DNA from 4 places in the Bacillus sp. C1 genome. Region 2 is predicted to be linked to each of the others. Evidence: riboswitches for the same ligand, from Rfam matches in the RefSeq annotation. Region 2 holds a riboswitch; each other region holds the start of a gene.
What was found. A riboswitch is a leader RNA that binds a small molecule or an ion and turns the genes downstream of it on or off. The one in region 2 is predicted to bind thiamine pyrophosphate.
Positions count from the first base shown of each region.

Region 1 (3,561 bases), on a different contig from region 2:
TTTCGAAGCAAGCCCTTCAGCTAAATCGCGAAAAGGTTTTAAAGCAAACGCAGTTTCATCCTGATCGCTTGCTCCAGATCCTTGAACAAGAATAACTGCTGGGAAAGGGCCCTTTCCTTTCGGAACAGACAATGTTCCTGGTAGTGGAAACGCGCCACTTCCGACCACTACTTCTTTTTCAACAAACGATTCAGGCTTACTATATGATGGACGTTCTGCAACAGGACTAAACGACATACTAAGTTGAAAATCATCTACTTTTCCAGATGGGTCTAATTTAATTAGTAAAGGTACAGTAAATTGTTCAAAAACTAGTCCCACTTCTACATTTGTATGTACAGAATTCGTCTCTTTTTGTTTCACTTCCCCAATACCAATAAAGGAACCTGCTTCTAATTGCAGCGGTAATCCCTCCCAATATCCTTCCAATCCCTTTTCGGATAGTACCTTCTGTAAAGATCGAGAAGTTAAGTCAAATGCAGCTTTATAATTTTCATTGTGCATATTACGGATAAATGTAAGAGTAGTAGATATAACAGGATTTTCATCATCAACATTGTCTATTTCTTTTATATTTGTGTTTGTTTCCTTTAATGTCGAAATAAATCGGTAGCTGAACGGATTATTATATGTATCTGGATAAAAACTTGTTTTTAATACATCCGTATTCCTATCCTCATATAAACTTGCGAAATTTTTAGGTAAAATTACTTCCTCCGCATATGAAATAGAAGGAATACTTATCGCACAAATGGCACTAACGAGTAAAATTTTATTCCCTATTCGTTTTCTCGTTCTCATATTTATTAGTTCCTTTCCAAAATTAATTTTTTCAACATACATCCCAATTCATGCAATCCGAATGAATATTGTAAAAGAAATTAATAATCTCTTTTACAATCAACCCTAAACAAACTTCAACAAAAAATCTCTTCTTCCTCTTTTTTATTATATAAATTCTTTATAATATGTAATCGATTCATTACTAAAAATAACTGTTCTAAAACAGGGAGGGAATAACAAAAAAATGACTAAACTAAGTTAGTCATTTTTTATACTCTTACCTGCATGATGAGCGACATATCTTTTACTTATAAACTTACATCTTCTACTTGTTTTTTCACTGGCCATTCTTCTAACGTGTAAGCCATCTCCCAAAATGAATATTCGTATTGACTGCTAATTACAAAATGCTGTTTCATCCGCTTACGGTCAACTTCTGTTACCGTTTCCGCAATCGCATCTAGTCTAGCAATTTGCTCCTCTACTAAAGTACGGAACCAGTCAGATCCGTATGCTGAAATCCATTCTTGGTAAATTGGCTCTTCAGGTTTACATTCTTTGAGTTTCTCGCCGATTTCATAATAAAGCCAATAGCACGGTAAAATCGCCGCAATCACATCCCCGATATGCCCTTCATATGCAGCGCGATACATATGTGATGTATACGCATAAGCGGTTGGAGCAGGAATGAATGATTTTTTTTCTTCTTCCGTAATTCCTAATTTTTTCGCGAAATTCTCATGTAGTGATAATTCAGCTTGATATGTATTTTGCGCATGATGTGCCATACGAGCTGTTGTTTCTAATTCAGTAGCTTTTGCCGCTCCTAACGATTGTACTCTTGCAAAATGACTTAAATAATATGAATCTTGCAAAACATAATAACGGAAACTAGCTAAATCTAATGTTCCTTCTCCTAGTTTTGTCACAAATGGATGGTTAAAACTTGCTTCCCAAATCGGATTAACTTCTTTACGTAATAATTGTGAAAATGACATAATAGACCCTCCAATAAACATTTGTAATAGAAAAAAATAAAACGAGTTTCTTAACTAAACTACTAGGATCCACTCAAATAAGTGTGTAAAATAAAAAAGCTTTCTTTACACATACGTAAAGAAAGCGGACTGGACATCATTAATATTTTAAAAATATTATCTTCTGTCACTTCCACTTCCCTACGCTAGTATTACCCAGATCAGGTCCTAAGGGTTTCAAAGGTATTCTTTGGTCTCAGCCGGTAAAAGGCCCCCCTAGTGGATAGATATAAACTATTTATTTCATATTAATCATAACATATTTTAGAGTACCATCAAATATGATTAATAAATTTAGCACTAATATACATACACAACTACTTTTCATCACACATCTTTCCGATACAAATTAATTAAATCTTTCAAAGCTGCCGCTGCTGCTCCTCTTGGACTTGAAGCTCCCCCGGTTGAAGTAACTTTCCCCATTGTGTCGGTATGAAAAGTAATTCCTTTTTCCGTCCCATTTACATGCGCTAGTGGGTGCCCTTTCTCTATTTCACGCGGATATACTTCAAGTTTAAGATTTCCTAAGTGATCTTTATATGCTTTCGCAATTAGTTTTAGAGATTTACCATGTTCTTTTGCTTTCTCTATATCTTGTTTTGTAACACCTTCTATCCCATTTACACATACGTAATCAAGGGCGTATTCCGACTGAAATAGACTATTCGCTAGCAATAATAGTTTACAAGCACTATCCATTCCACTTACATCTAATGATGGATTTGTTTCGGCGATTCCTTTTTGCTGTGCTTGATGTAACGCTTCTTCGAATGTTACATCTTCTTCGTACATCTTTGTAAGAATATAATTTGTTGTTCCATTTAAAATGCCTTCTATACTTTTAATTTGGCACCCTGCTAAACTATATTGTCCAATATCTAATGTAGGGAGTGCGGCAGCAGTTGCTCCGCTATAACAAATACGTACGTTTGCGAGTTTTGCTTTTTCTTTTATTTCTTTCCATGCGTTAACAAGTGCTCCTTTCGAAATAGCTACTACATCCATCTGATTTTCAATTGCTGTCTGCATGTATGTTTTTCCTGGTTCCCCAGTTTGAAGATTAGTTGGTGTTGATTCAATGAATACAGTACCAAGAGGAAATTTTTCATTTTTATCAAGCGGATAGTGTTCCGTATACTTCTCTAATGCATAAGAACCAGTACCATAAGTTAATAAATTTTCAATATGTAAACCCTCTTCATTATACAGGCTGACTGCCCTTCCAATAATCCCAGTAAAAATTAGTTCGATTCCGTATACCTCTTTTATATATGAAGATTTCTCAAATACTAATTTCAAAAATTCTTTTCCAACAGTTCCATATCCAGACATCACTACGTTAACTCTCATATCATCACCTCAAATTATTATGCTATTTTAATATTAACTCCATTATACTCCGAATGTATGATACGATTCACGAAGTAAAACTCCCTCAGAAGAACTTGAGGGAGTTATTACATTTCCATATCAATATGAATCCAGTTATTCTGGTAAATTTGATAATTTTCTAGCAATATCTCGATAAAACGCATTAATATCAGAAAACCCTAATGCATCCGATACACTTAATCCCACCATATCAAGGTGATCCCAGTTTTGCTTTGTCTCAATATGATTCCATTTTCCGCGCTCTGGTGTACCACTACTATTTATAACTACATCAGTAGAAGGTCCTACCATGGAATTTGTATTTACTACACCGTCATTTTGCCACCAAGATGACTCAATAAATGGC
Region 1 is NZ_JBTMZT010000010.1:3,389-6,949, forward strand. It holds gene ACX5JI_RS20555 (alpha/beta hydrolase) at 1-801, opposite strand, end outside; gene tenA (thiaminase II) at 1,092-1,781, opposite strand; TPP riboswitch at 1,942-2,048, opposite strand; gene ACX5JI_RS20565 (homoserine dehydrogenase) at 2,148-3,173, opposite strand; gene ACX5JI_RS20570 (esterase/lipase family protein) at 3,309-3,561, opposite strand, start outside.
Region 1: it holds a riboswitch for thiamine pyrophosphate, as region 2 does, so the genes downstream of both, tenA (thiaminase II) here and thiM (hydroxyethylthiazole kinase) in region 2, are expected to answer to the same signal.

Region 2 (3,561 bases):
GTCTGCATCTAATTCAATTGCTAAGTCTACATCATCATTTACGATAAATGGAACACCATGTTCTTTACAAAGTGCTTGTAACTCTTTTGCAAAGTGGACCCGTTCTTTTCCAATTAAAGCTCCCTTACCCTTTTCACGAAATTGAAAAAGGGTCACTCCACCATCGAGCGCTTCTTTCATTACTTGTAACGGATTCTTTTGGCAGTTGTTACTACCCATAATAAAATAGACTTGCAATAATTTGGACATTTTCTCTGCTTCAATACGTGCCATTTCCCTCATCCCTTCTTACTGCACCTCTTGAATATTTCCATATCGTTCAACCTCAATAGCAGTAACGTTTGCTAATTGATTCAAAAACTCAATTTGGAAACTTCCTGGTCCTTTCTCTACCGTTTTACTTGCAGCGATTTCTGCCGCCACACCATAAAAGGTTAATGCAGCAACTGCCGCTTTTACATAATCCTTTTCCACTGCCGCAAATGCTCCCATTACAGAAGTTAATAGACAACCGGTCCCTGTTACTTTCGTTAAAATGGGATGACCGTTACGAACAATTATTGTTCGCTCACCATCTGTTACAACGTCTTCTTTTCCAGTAATCACTGCAACTGTATCTAGTTCATCTGCTGCTTGTTTCGCAATTCCTACAACATCACCGTTTCCATTTCCGGCATCGACACCTTTAATTTCCCATTTTTCATTAATTACATTCGCAATTTCTGCTGCATTTCCGCGAATCATCGCTAACTTCACTTCACTCGGTATATATGTTGCAACCTCTGTTCGGTAAGAGGTTGCTCCTGCACCAACTGGATCAAATAATACTGGTACATCGTGCATGTTTGCTGATTTCCCAGCAAGAAGCATCGCTTCTACGTCTTCAGGACGAAGTGTACCCATATTTAAAACGAGTGCTCCTGCAATACGAGCCATTTCCGCTACTTCTTCTTTTGCATACGCCATAACTGGCGACGCCCCTAACGCAAGCAAACCATTAGCTGTAAAATTTGTCACAACAACATTTGTAATATTATGCACAAGTGGATTAGACTCTCTCACTACTTCGACTACTTTTATGATTTCTTGTATATTCATTCTTCTCATCTCCTAACTTAGTAATGGGAGATACACAAAAAGACACTTTGCGTATGCAAAGTGTCTGAACATGTGCTTGTACACTCTCCCTACGCTGGCATTATCCAACAGGTTCTAATGGTCAACGGCGGTTTAGCCGTACTCTCAGTCTGCATCCACAAACTCCCATGTGTTTTCTTATTCATCTACTTCAGAGTCTACTCTTATTCTCTTAAAATAACAAGTTAAACATCTGATATTAAAACCTCTCTTTTTTAGCACCATTCCATGTGAAAACAGAAGGAGGAAATAAGCTGAGGACTTCTTTTTTTATAACCACGATTTTAAAAAAGAGTGAGAGGAAATTAAAATTCCTCTCACTCTTTTGTACATTATTTTAAGCCTTTAGATACTTCTTTTACCATCTCTGAAACAGACTCAAGTCCGCCGCCAGATAGGTACCAGTAGTTTGCATCTAGATAGATTACATTACCATTTTTCGCAGCGTTTGTTTTGCTAACAATTTCATTTTCTACAACTTGTTTCGCAGAAGATTTCCCGCCAACAACAGCACCCCGATCGATTACAAATAAGTAATCTGGGTTTTTCTCTAAGATATATTCAAATGAAATTTTATTACCATGTGTATCTGCTTTCAGTCCTGTATCAACAGGAGCTACACCAAATACGTCATGAATAATACCAAAACGAGAATTTGGACCATATGCACTTACTTGACCATCATTTGCTAAGATAATTAAACCTTTTTTATCACTCTTTGTAGCTTTTTCATTCAATGCTTTTACGTCTTTTTCAACTGCTGCAATTTCTTTTTTCGCTTTATCTTCTTTACCAAAGATTTTCGCTAACATTTCTGTGTTGTCTTTAAATGATTTCATATACTCTTTTGTATCTTGTTCTACATAAATTGTTGGGGCAATTTTTTCAAATTCTTTGTATGAATCAGATTGTCTACCAGAAATGATAATTAAATCCGGTGCGATTTCATTAATTTTTTCAAAATCTGGCTCTTTTAAACCACCAACGTTTGTATACTTTTTATCTTTATATTTAGAAAGATATTCTGGAATATTCTTTTGTGGTACACCAGCTACGTCAACACCTAATTTATCTAACGTATCTAAAGAACCGAAGTCAAATACGACAACTTTTTTCGGATTTGTTTTAACTTTCGTTTCTCCTAATTTGTGCTTAATGGTAATTTCTTTACTTTCACTTGCTTCCGTTTTCTTCTCAGAAGAAGCGTTATTACTACATGCTACAGCAACAATAGCAAGCATGAATGTTAATAGTAACATTGCTAATTTCTTCACTTCAATCACCTCTATAAATTTTTTAAAATTATTTTAAATCGATAGTAAGTTAGTACTATCAAAATAACTTCCACTATGAAAAGTAAATACAAATGTTATTTCCTGCTATTTCTTCAATATGAATATCCATATCATAAATATCTTTCAAAACGGCCGGATCTATAATCTCATCTGTTGCTCCTTCTTTCATAACTTTTCCATCTTTCAAAGCAACGATCCGATCTGAGTAACAAGAAGCAAAGTTAATGTCATGAATGACAATTACAATTGTTTTACCAAGTTCTTCAACTAAGCGTCTCAGCACTTTCATAATTTGAACGGAATGTTTCATATCTAAATTGTTAAGTGGCTCATCTAGCAAAATATATTCTGTATTTTGAGCAATGACCATTGCGATATAAGCTCTTTGCCTTTGCCCACCACTAAGCTGGTCTAAGTACTTATATTGGATATCTTCAAGTTCCATATAGCGAATGGCTTCCTCAATATGATTCCAATCTTCTTTCGACAGATTTCCTTGTGAATATGGAAACCTTCCAAAACTAACTAATTCCCGAATTGTAAGTCTTAAATTAATATGATTCGTTTGCTTTAAAATAGAGATTTTTTTGGCAAGTTCATTACTATTCCATTCGCCAATTTCCTTATCCTCTATATAAATTTCACCAGCATCTTTTTTTAATAACCTACTTATCATGGAAAGAACTGTACTTTTCCCAGCTCCATTCGGTCCAATAAAAGATGTGATTTTCCCTTTTGCTATTTTAATAGAAACATCTTCAACAACATTTTTATTTCCATATTGCTTTGATACATTTCTTACTTCTACCATGTCTTGCTCTCCTTTAATAGAAGATAGATGAAGTATACTCCACCAACAAAATTCACAATGACACTTAAAGTCGTATTAAATTCAAATACTCTTTCGACAATTAACTGTCCCCCAACTAGGGCAATAATACTAATAAAGATAGAACCTGCTATTAAATATTTGTGCTTGTATGTACGTAAACATTCGCGTGCCACGTTTACGACGAGTAGTCCTAAAAATGTAATGGGACCAACTAACGCTGTAGAAATGGACACTAAAATCGCAATTACAATTAAAAACTTCTTCACAACCTTGTCGTAATCGACTCCTAAATTAATT
Region 2 is NZ_JBTMZT010000005.1:105,842-109,402, reverse strand. It holds gene thiE (thiamine phosphate synthase) at 1-273, opposite strand, end outside; gene thiM (hydroxyethylthiazole kinase) at 289-1,098, opposite strand; TPP riboswitch at 1,168-1,277, opposite strand; gene ACX5JI_RS16585 (siderophore ABC transporter substrate-binding protein) at 1,470-2,411, opposite strand; gene ACX5JI_RS16580 (iron ABC transporter ATP-binding protein) at 2,485-3,243, opposite strand; gene ACX5JI_RS16575 (iron chelate uptake ABC transporter family permease subunit) at 3,237-3,561, opposite strand, start outside.

Region 3 (3,561 bases), on a different contig from region 2:
ATTTGTTAAAAAAATATCGTAAGTGTACGGATTTTTTAACGTATTATGGACCGAGTCGTCCTGTTGTTGCATGTCAAAAGGCTGTAATTGCTCAAATTTCCGATCGCCTGAATCCGTTAAAGACTACACATGTGGATGATTATCTTTATGTAATGAAGGAAATGATGGAGCATATGTCATTTGAGTTTATGAATCGATATGAGCACTTTATCGGAAAACTATTATCTTATGTGCCATTTTTTGAAATGATTCAAGTTCCACAACATGCATATTATTGTGAAGAGCTAATGTATGTGTGTAAAGGAATTGAATATAAGGAAGAAATTTTGCGGAATTATATTTTTATACAATTACATGATTGTTTGCCATCATTTATTAAACAATTTTTAAAAAATAAGCGTTATGCAACGATTCATGATATTTTATTTTACTGGTGTGATGATGAACAACGAATGAGCTTAGAGAAGAAGTATAATTTAAGCTTTATTTATGAACGGTATGCGTGTGGATAAAGAGAAGTTGTTATATATACAAAAGGGGATCTCACTTCGATTGAGGTCCCCTTTTGTAGTTTAAGCTTCAGCTCTTTCTTGTTGCTTCTTACGGTGATCAGGAATATAAATATATTGGGAAATAAAAAGGAGCACTCCAATAAAAAATACAGGGAGTATAGCAGCGATATGGAACCCACTATAAATAATATTTACAATTAAACCGCTTATAATGAAAAGTGCAGTATATATATGAGAAATTTGCTTTTTTAGTCGGATTTTGAATGCTTCCATTAAAGCTTCGAGGGCAACAAAAGCGATAATAATACTTAAAAACACAATGTTCGTATTGTAAATTATTAAGCAACAGATTAATCCGAGAAAAGCCAAATATTCAATGATTAAAGGGATATTACGCGGCATATAGTATTACCACCGAACTAAATAATGAAGTGGACTTACTGCGGTTATGTTTTGTTAAAGAGTTATTAGCTCTTGTATTTATTTCATTATTAGAATATAATGTTTTTGGATTGGTTTTTATAGATTGAGTGTTTTGTGCAGACAATTGTTGAGCTGTTACAGTACGTGTATCTACTTGATTTATAGGTGGAAGTAGAGATGCGACTGTAGTTAAAGCTGGAGCTTTCTGTTTCATCTAATATTAGCCCTCCCATAGATGTATTCATATGTTTTTTATTATAGTATAAAGATATAATGCTTTGTGCATAGTTCACATAACTGTAATAGGAAATAAGAACAAAAAACTATTTTTTAATGAAATTGAAATATATGACAAGAATAATAGATAAATAACTATTAGAATATGGACAATATGCCAATTATATATAAATACAAATTGAAAAACTGACATAAAAACCATTTCTTTTTAGATGGGAGAGAGGATCTCTGTCTGTTTTTCATAACCATAATGTATCTGTTAGAAAATCAAAATGGATTTATATATAAATAAGAATGTACGAAGGTAAAACAGTTGCTGATGACCTATGACAGTGTTATACTGACTATGGTAATTTCATATTATGCTAGGAGAGCTGGTGTTGCCAGTTGAGAGTAAGACCGGAAGTCTTTGATCCTTTAACTACCTGATCTAGATTATGCTAGCGTAGGGAAGCAATTCGGACTTGAGTAGTAGGTCCCCGTTTCTTTGCGTAAAGAAACGGGGCTTTTTTATTTCATAATTTAATAATGAAAACCACTAGGGGTGCTTTATAGGCTGAGAGAGGAATAATCCTTAACCCTTACGGACCTGATCTAGATAATACTAGCGAAGGGAAGTGGAACAACGAATAAATGTATTTTTATTTGCTGTAACCACTTCTTATATAGAAGTGGTTTTTTATTTGGATAAATACATATAAGGAAGGGGAAATAGAAATGAAGTTTTGTGAGAGATTGTTTGAAACGGTGCAGCCGGTTTGGGAGAAAAGTCATAATCATCCGTTTGTAACTGGAATGGGGGATGGTACGTTAGAAAAAGATAGATTTCAATATTACATCATACAAGATTATTTATATTTGCTAGACTATGCAAAATTATATGCAATTGGTGTTGTGAAAGCAAATAATCCACAAGTGATGGCGAAATTTGCAGAGCAAATAGATGGCATTCTAAATGGAGAAATGACAATTCATAAACAGTATGCAAAGCGTCTTGGTATTTCTGTACAAGAGATGGAAGAAGCAAAGCCATCTGCTAAAAATTTAGCGTATACAAACTATATGATGTCAGTATCTCAAAATGGTACACTTGCGGAATTAATTGCAGCACTTCTCCCGTGTATGTGGAGCTATTGGGAAATTGGAAAGCGTTTAAATGATATTCCATCCGCGAGGGATCACGAATTTTTTGGGGAGTGGATTCAAGGGTATAGCTCCGAAGAATACGGAAACCTCTGCATTTGGTTAATGGACTTGTTAAATGAACTAGCTGATGGGAAATCTGAACAAGAGTTAGCTCGATTAGAAGAGATTTTCTTATATTCCAGCCGATTTGAATATTTATTCTGGGATATGGCATATCGTAAGGAGATGTGGGGTTTTGAGGAGCAAGAGCATACTACAGTTTCATAATGTTTTATTTCATTATGATGAAAAGCCAATTCTTAATGGGCTAAATGTTTCTATACAAGAAAAAGAGTTTGTTAGCATCATTGGACCGAGTGGCTGTGGCAAAAGTACATTATTTCGTTTAATTACAGGGTTAGAAGATGCGGCGGCTGGAACGATTCAGCTGACAGAAACAAAGAGTCACCCTGTAGGATATATGCCGCAAAAAGATATGCTTTTGCCGTGGAGAACAATTATCGAAAATGCGGCCTTGCCATTAGAATGTCAAGGTGCAAAGAAAAAAGAAGCACATGTAAAAGCAAAGGAACTGTTACAACAATTTGGTTTACAAGGATACGAGAACAAATATCCGAAAGATTTATCAGGTGGTATGCGGCAACGAGTATCTTTTATTCGAACTTTATTAACGGGTGGGGATATTTTATTGTTAGATGAACCGTTTAGTGCACTAGACGCATTAACGAAAGCAACGCTGCAAGAATGGTTGTTTGAACAATGGGAACAGTGGCAAAAAACAATTTTATTTATTACACACGATGTAGAGGAAGCGCTTTTTCTTTCTAACCGAATTTTAGTTGTGACTGAGCAACCTATTACAACTTTGACCGAGCGAATCGTACCGCTTGGAATGGATCGTTCAAGAAAAGATTTGCATAGGCCCGAAATATTAGCCTTAAAGGATGAGCTACTTAGTATGCTAAAAAGGCAGGTGCTCGTATGAAACGAGTGACGGAGTTATTGCCTGCGCTGATTTTGAGTAGCATACTGCTCGTAGCCTGGGAAGTGGGGGCTAGAATTGTAGACGAGATGTACATTTTGCCATCTCCTACTGCAATTTTAGTTAAAATGTGGGCGCTGCGTGAAATATTATTTACTGTTCATTTGCCGGCAACTTTATATGTAGTCTTAATTGGAGTTGTTATTTCTGTCGTACTGGGTGTTGGCTTAGCGATATTAATGAATGCTAGCATATGGATGG
Region 3 is NZ_JBTMZT010000002.1:2,719-6,279, forward strand. It holds gene ACX5JI_RS06625 (DUF3965 domain-containing protein) at 1-512, shown strand, start outside; gene ACX5JI_RS06630 (hypothetical protein) at 573-914, opposite strand; gene ACX5JI_RS06635 (hypothetical protein) at 904-1,149, opposite strand; TPP riboswitch at 1,530-1,641, shown strand; TPP riboswitch at 1,703-1,805, shown strand; gene tenA (thiaminase II) at 1,890-2,585, shown strand; gene ACX5JI_RS06645 (ABC transporter ATP-binding protein) at 2,554-3,303, shown strand; gene ACX5JI_RS06650 (ABC transporter permease) at 3,300-3,561, shown strand, end outside.
Region 3: it holds a riboswitch for thiamine pyrophosphate, as region 2 does, so the genes downstream of both, tenA (thiaminase II) here and thiM (hydroxyethylthiazole kinase) in region 2, are expected to answer to the same signal.

Region 4 (3,561 bases), on a different contig from region 2:
ATTGTTTTCTAAGAAAGAAGCGTTATATACGACTACAAAATCCGGCGAAAGATTGATAGGAACAATTACTGTAGATAATGCTAAGTATTTACGATATATTGGTGAAACACAAATTATGAAACAAGATTTACCAGAGGATCCGCGAGTAAATAACGTTGGAAATATACATGATGAATATGTAAATCTGTTAGAGTATGTGAGAGCAGGAACGAAAATTAAATTTCAATAACGAAGAGGGCAATACCTATGTACTAGAGGAAAAAAACTGGTCATAGGTATTTTTGTAAGAAGAAATGCTATAGTGAAATAAAGTATAAATAGAAAGAAGCTGAAATAATTGCCGGTGAATAGTATTCGAACACAAGTAGAGTTAGTTTTAGGGGAGTTACCTGATTCGGAGAAAAAAATAGCAGAATATATTCTTTCTCATGCAAAGGAAGTAACCCAGATGACGATACATCAATTAGCAAAAGAAGCAGACGCAAGTAGTGCGGCTGTGGTTCGCTTTTGCCGATCATTAGGGGTGGCTGGTTTTCCGGATTTGAAAGCACGTCTATATGCTGAAGTAGAGCATGTACATCCTGTAGGATATTTTGATATTGAACCGAATGAAAAAGTGCAGTCAATTATTGATAAAACGTTATCGAATACAGTGCAAACACTTCATGATACAGTGGGCCAATTGGAAACGGAATCGATTGGAAAAGTAGTTCATTTCTTAAAAGAGGCAGAAGTTATTTATATTTATGGTGTGGGAGCATCTTTTCTTATTGCAGAGGATGTAGCGCAGAAATGGATTCGTTTAGGTAAAAAAGCTTATGCAATTTCAGACCGTCATTTGTTAGCAGTAGCAATGGCGACTCAATCTGAAAATGCATTATTTTGGGGGATTTCTTATAGTGGAGAAACGAGAGACGTAATAGAACTAATGAAAACAGCAAAAGAGCTTGGATTAAAGACCATTAGCCTTTCACGTTTAGGAAATAGTAAGATTGCTGAGCTAGCAGATGTATCTTTATTTACAGCACGAGCACCGGAAGCAAAAATTCGTAGTGCAGCAACAAGTTCTAGATTTGCTCAACTATTAGTAGTCGATGTTGTTTTCTTTGCATACTCATCTTCTCAATATGAATTTACCGTACAGCAATTAGAAAAGACAAAACATGCTATACACAATCTGCGTGAATAAAAGCTTTTTGTGACAAAGTTGCGAAGGGAAGAAGTTACGTAAGTCTTGAATTAAAAATTGTAGTTGTTTAGCGTATAATCAGTGAGGGATAGAACGATCCCACTGATTAAAGTTTTACATGAAATATAAAGTCAAAAATTAAAATTTGGTTCTTTGCATTTTTCTGATTATCGTGTATGATGAGAAAGTATTGAAAATTAAATCAGTGATAAACTAGGGGTGCCCAAGCTGTGCGTGGGCTGAGAGAGAAGCGCGAGAACTTCTTAACCCTTTGGACCTGATCTGGCTCGTACCAGCGTAGGGAAGTTAACGGCTTTACATAACGATGTCTTTATGAGCCAGGTCCTTGTTTTACTATGGACCTGGCTCTTTTTATTTTGGCATGCGCTGGCCACAAGTTCTCTTCTCGTCCTAAAGCTGAACCGATCACTCTGGTCGGATGAAGTGCAAATCAAGATAGCTGAAATTACTCAGGGTTGGTTGGAGGCTCTGAGTAAGGAAGGTTTCTTGAAACGATAAAGGGGAGGAAACACAAATTATGAAGCAATCTGTTTCAGCTGAGCAAATTGAATTGAAGTCGAGTTTACCAGGGAGTAAGAAAGTTTATATTGATGGTCCGCGTGAAGGTATGAAAGTACCGATGCGTGAGATTGAGCAAAGTGATACAAACGGTGTACCAAATCCATCCATTCGTGTTTACGATACAAGTGGTCCGTACACAGATCCTGAGTACAAAGTAGAGCTAGAAAAAGGGATTCCAACACCTCGCCGCAGCTGGATTGTTGAGCGCGGAGATGTAGAGGAGTATGAAGGGCGCGAAATTAAGCCAGAAGATGATGGTGTAAAAGCAGCATCTAACCATACTCCTGTGTTTCCGCAGATGGATCGCAGGCCACTTCGTGCAAGAAAAGGTGCAAATGTGACGCAGATGCACTATGCACGTAACGGCATCATTACATCTGAGATGGAATATATTGCGATTCGTGAAGGGGTAGAGCCTGAGTTTGTTCGAAAAGAAATTGCCGAAGGACGCGCTATTTTACCAGCAAACATTAATCACCCAGAAGCAGAACCGATGATTATTGGCCGCAATTTCCATGTGAAAGTAAATGCCAATATCGGCAACTCTGCTGTTTCTTCTTCCATTGCAGAAGAAGTAGAGAAGATGACATGGGCAACGCGCTGGGGCGCAGATACAATTATGGATTTATCGACAGGGAAAAATATTCATACAACTCGCGAATGGATTATTCGCAACGCTCCTGTACCAGTTGGAACAGTGCCGATTTACCAAGCGCTAGAAAAAGTAAATGGCATTGCTGAAGATTTAACGTGGGAAGTATATCGCGACACGTTAATTGAACAGGCAGAGCAAGGCGTTGACTATTTTACAATTCATGCAGGTGTATTACTTCGTTACATTCCAATTACAGCAAAACGTACGACAGGGATTGTTTCACGCGGCGGGTCTATTATGGCGCAGTGGTGTTTATATCATCATAAAGAAAACTTTTTATATACTCACTTTGAAGAGATTTGTGAAATTATGAAACAATATGACGTGTCATTCTCTTTAGGAGATGGATTACGTCCAGGTTCGATTGCGGATGCAAATGATGAAGCACAATTCTCTGAGCTTGAAACGCTTGGTGAGTTAACGAAAATTGCTTGGAAGCACGATGTTCAAGTTATGATTGAAGGACCAGGTCATGTACCGATGCACTTAATTAAAGAGAATATGGATAAAGAACTTGATATTTGCCAAGGTGCACCGTTCTATACACTCGGACCTTTAACAACGGATATTGCACCAGGTTATGACCATATTACATCTGCGATTGGTGCAGCGATGATCGGCTGGTTTGGTACAGCAATGCTTTGCTATGTAACACCGAAAGAGCATTTAGGTTTGCCAAATAAAGATGACGTTCGCGAAGGGGTTATTACGTATAAAATTGCAGCGCATGCGGCTGACCTTGCGAAAGGACACAAAACAGCACACCAACGTGATGATGCACTTTCAAAAGCTCGTTTTGAATTCCGCTGGCGCGATCAATTTAACTTATCGTTAGATCCTGAACGTGCAATGGATTTCCACGACGAAACATTGCCAGCAGAAGGAGCAAAAACAGCTCATTTCTGTTCCATGTGTGGTCCGAAGTTCTGTAGTATGAGAATTTCGCATGACATTCGTGAATATGCGAAAGAAAATGATTTAGAAACAACAGAAGCAATTGAAAAAGGTATGAAAGAGAAAGCAGAAGAATTTAAAGAAACTGGTAGTCATTTATATCAATAATTGAATTTGAGATGGGGTACGAATACTCGCAAGCAGCGAGAGATATGTACTGCCCCGAACACCTTTTTACTTG
Region 4 is NZ_JBTMZT010000004.1:277,195-280,755, reverse strand. It holds gene ACX5JI_RS15195 (MupG family TIM beta-alpha barrel fold protein) at 1-229, shown strand, start outside; gene ACX5JI_RS15190 (MurR/RpiR family transcriptional regulator) at 344-1,189, shown strand; TPP riboswitch at 1,395-1,510, shown strand; gene thiC (phosphomethylpyrimidine synthase ThiC) at 1,728-3,488, shown strand.
Region 4: it holds a riboswitch for thiamine pyrophosphate, as region 2 does, so the genes downstream of both, thiC (phosphomethylpyrimidine synthase ThiC) here and thiM (hydroxyethylthiazole kinase) in region 2, are expected to answer to the same signal.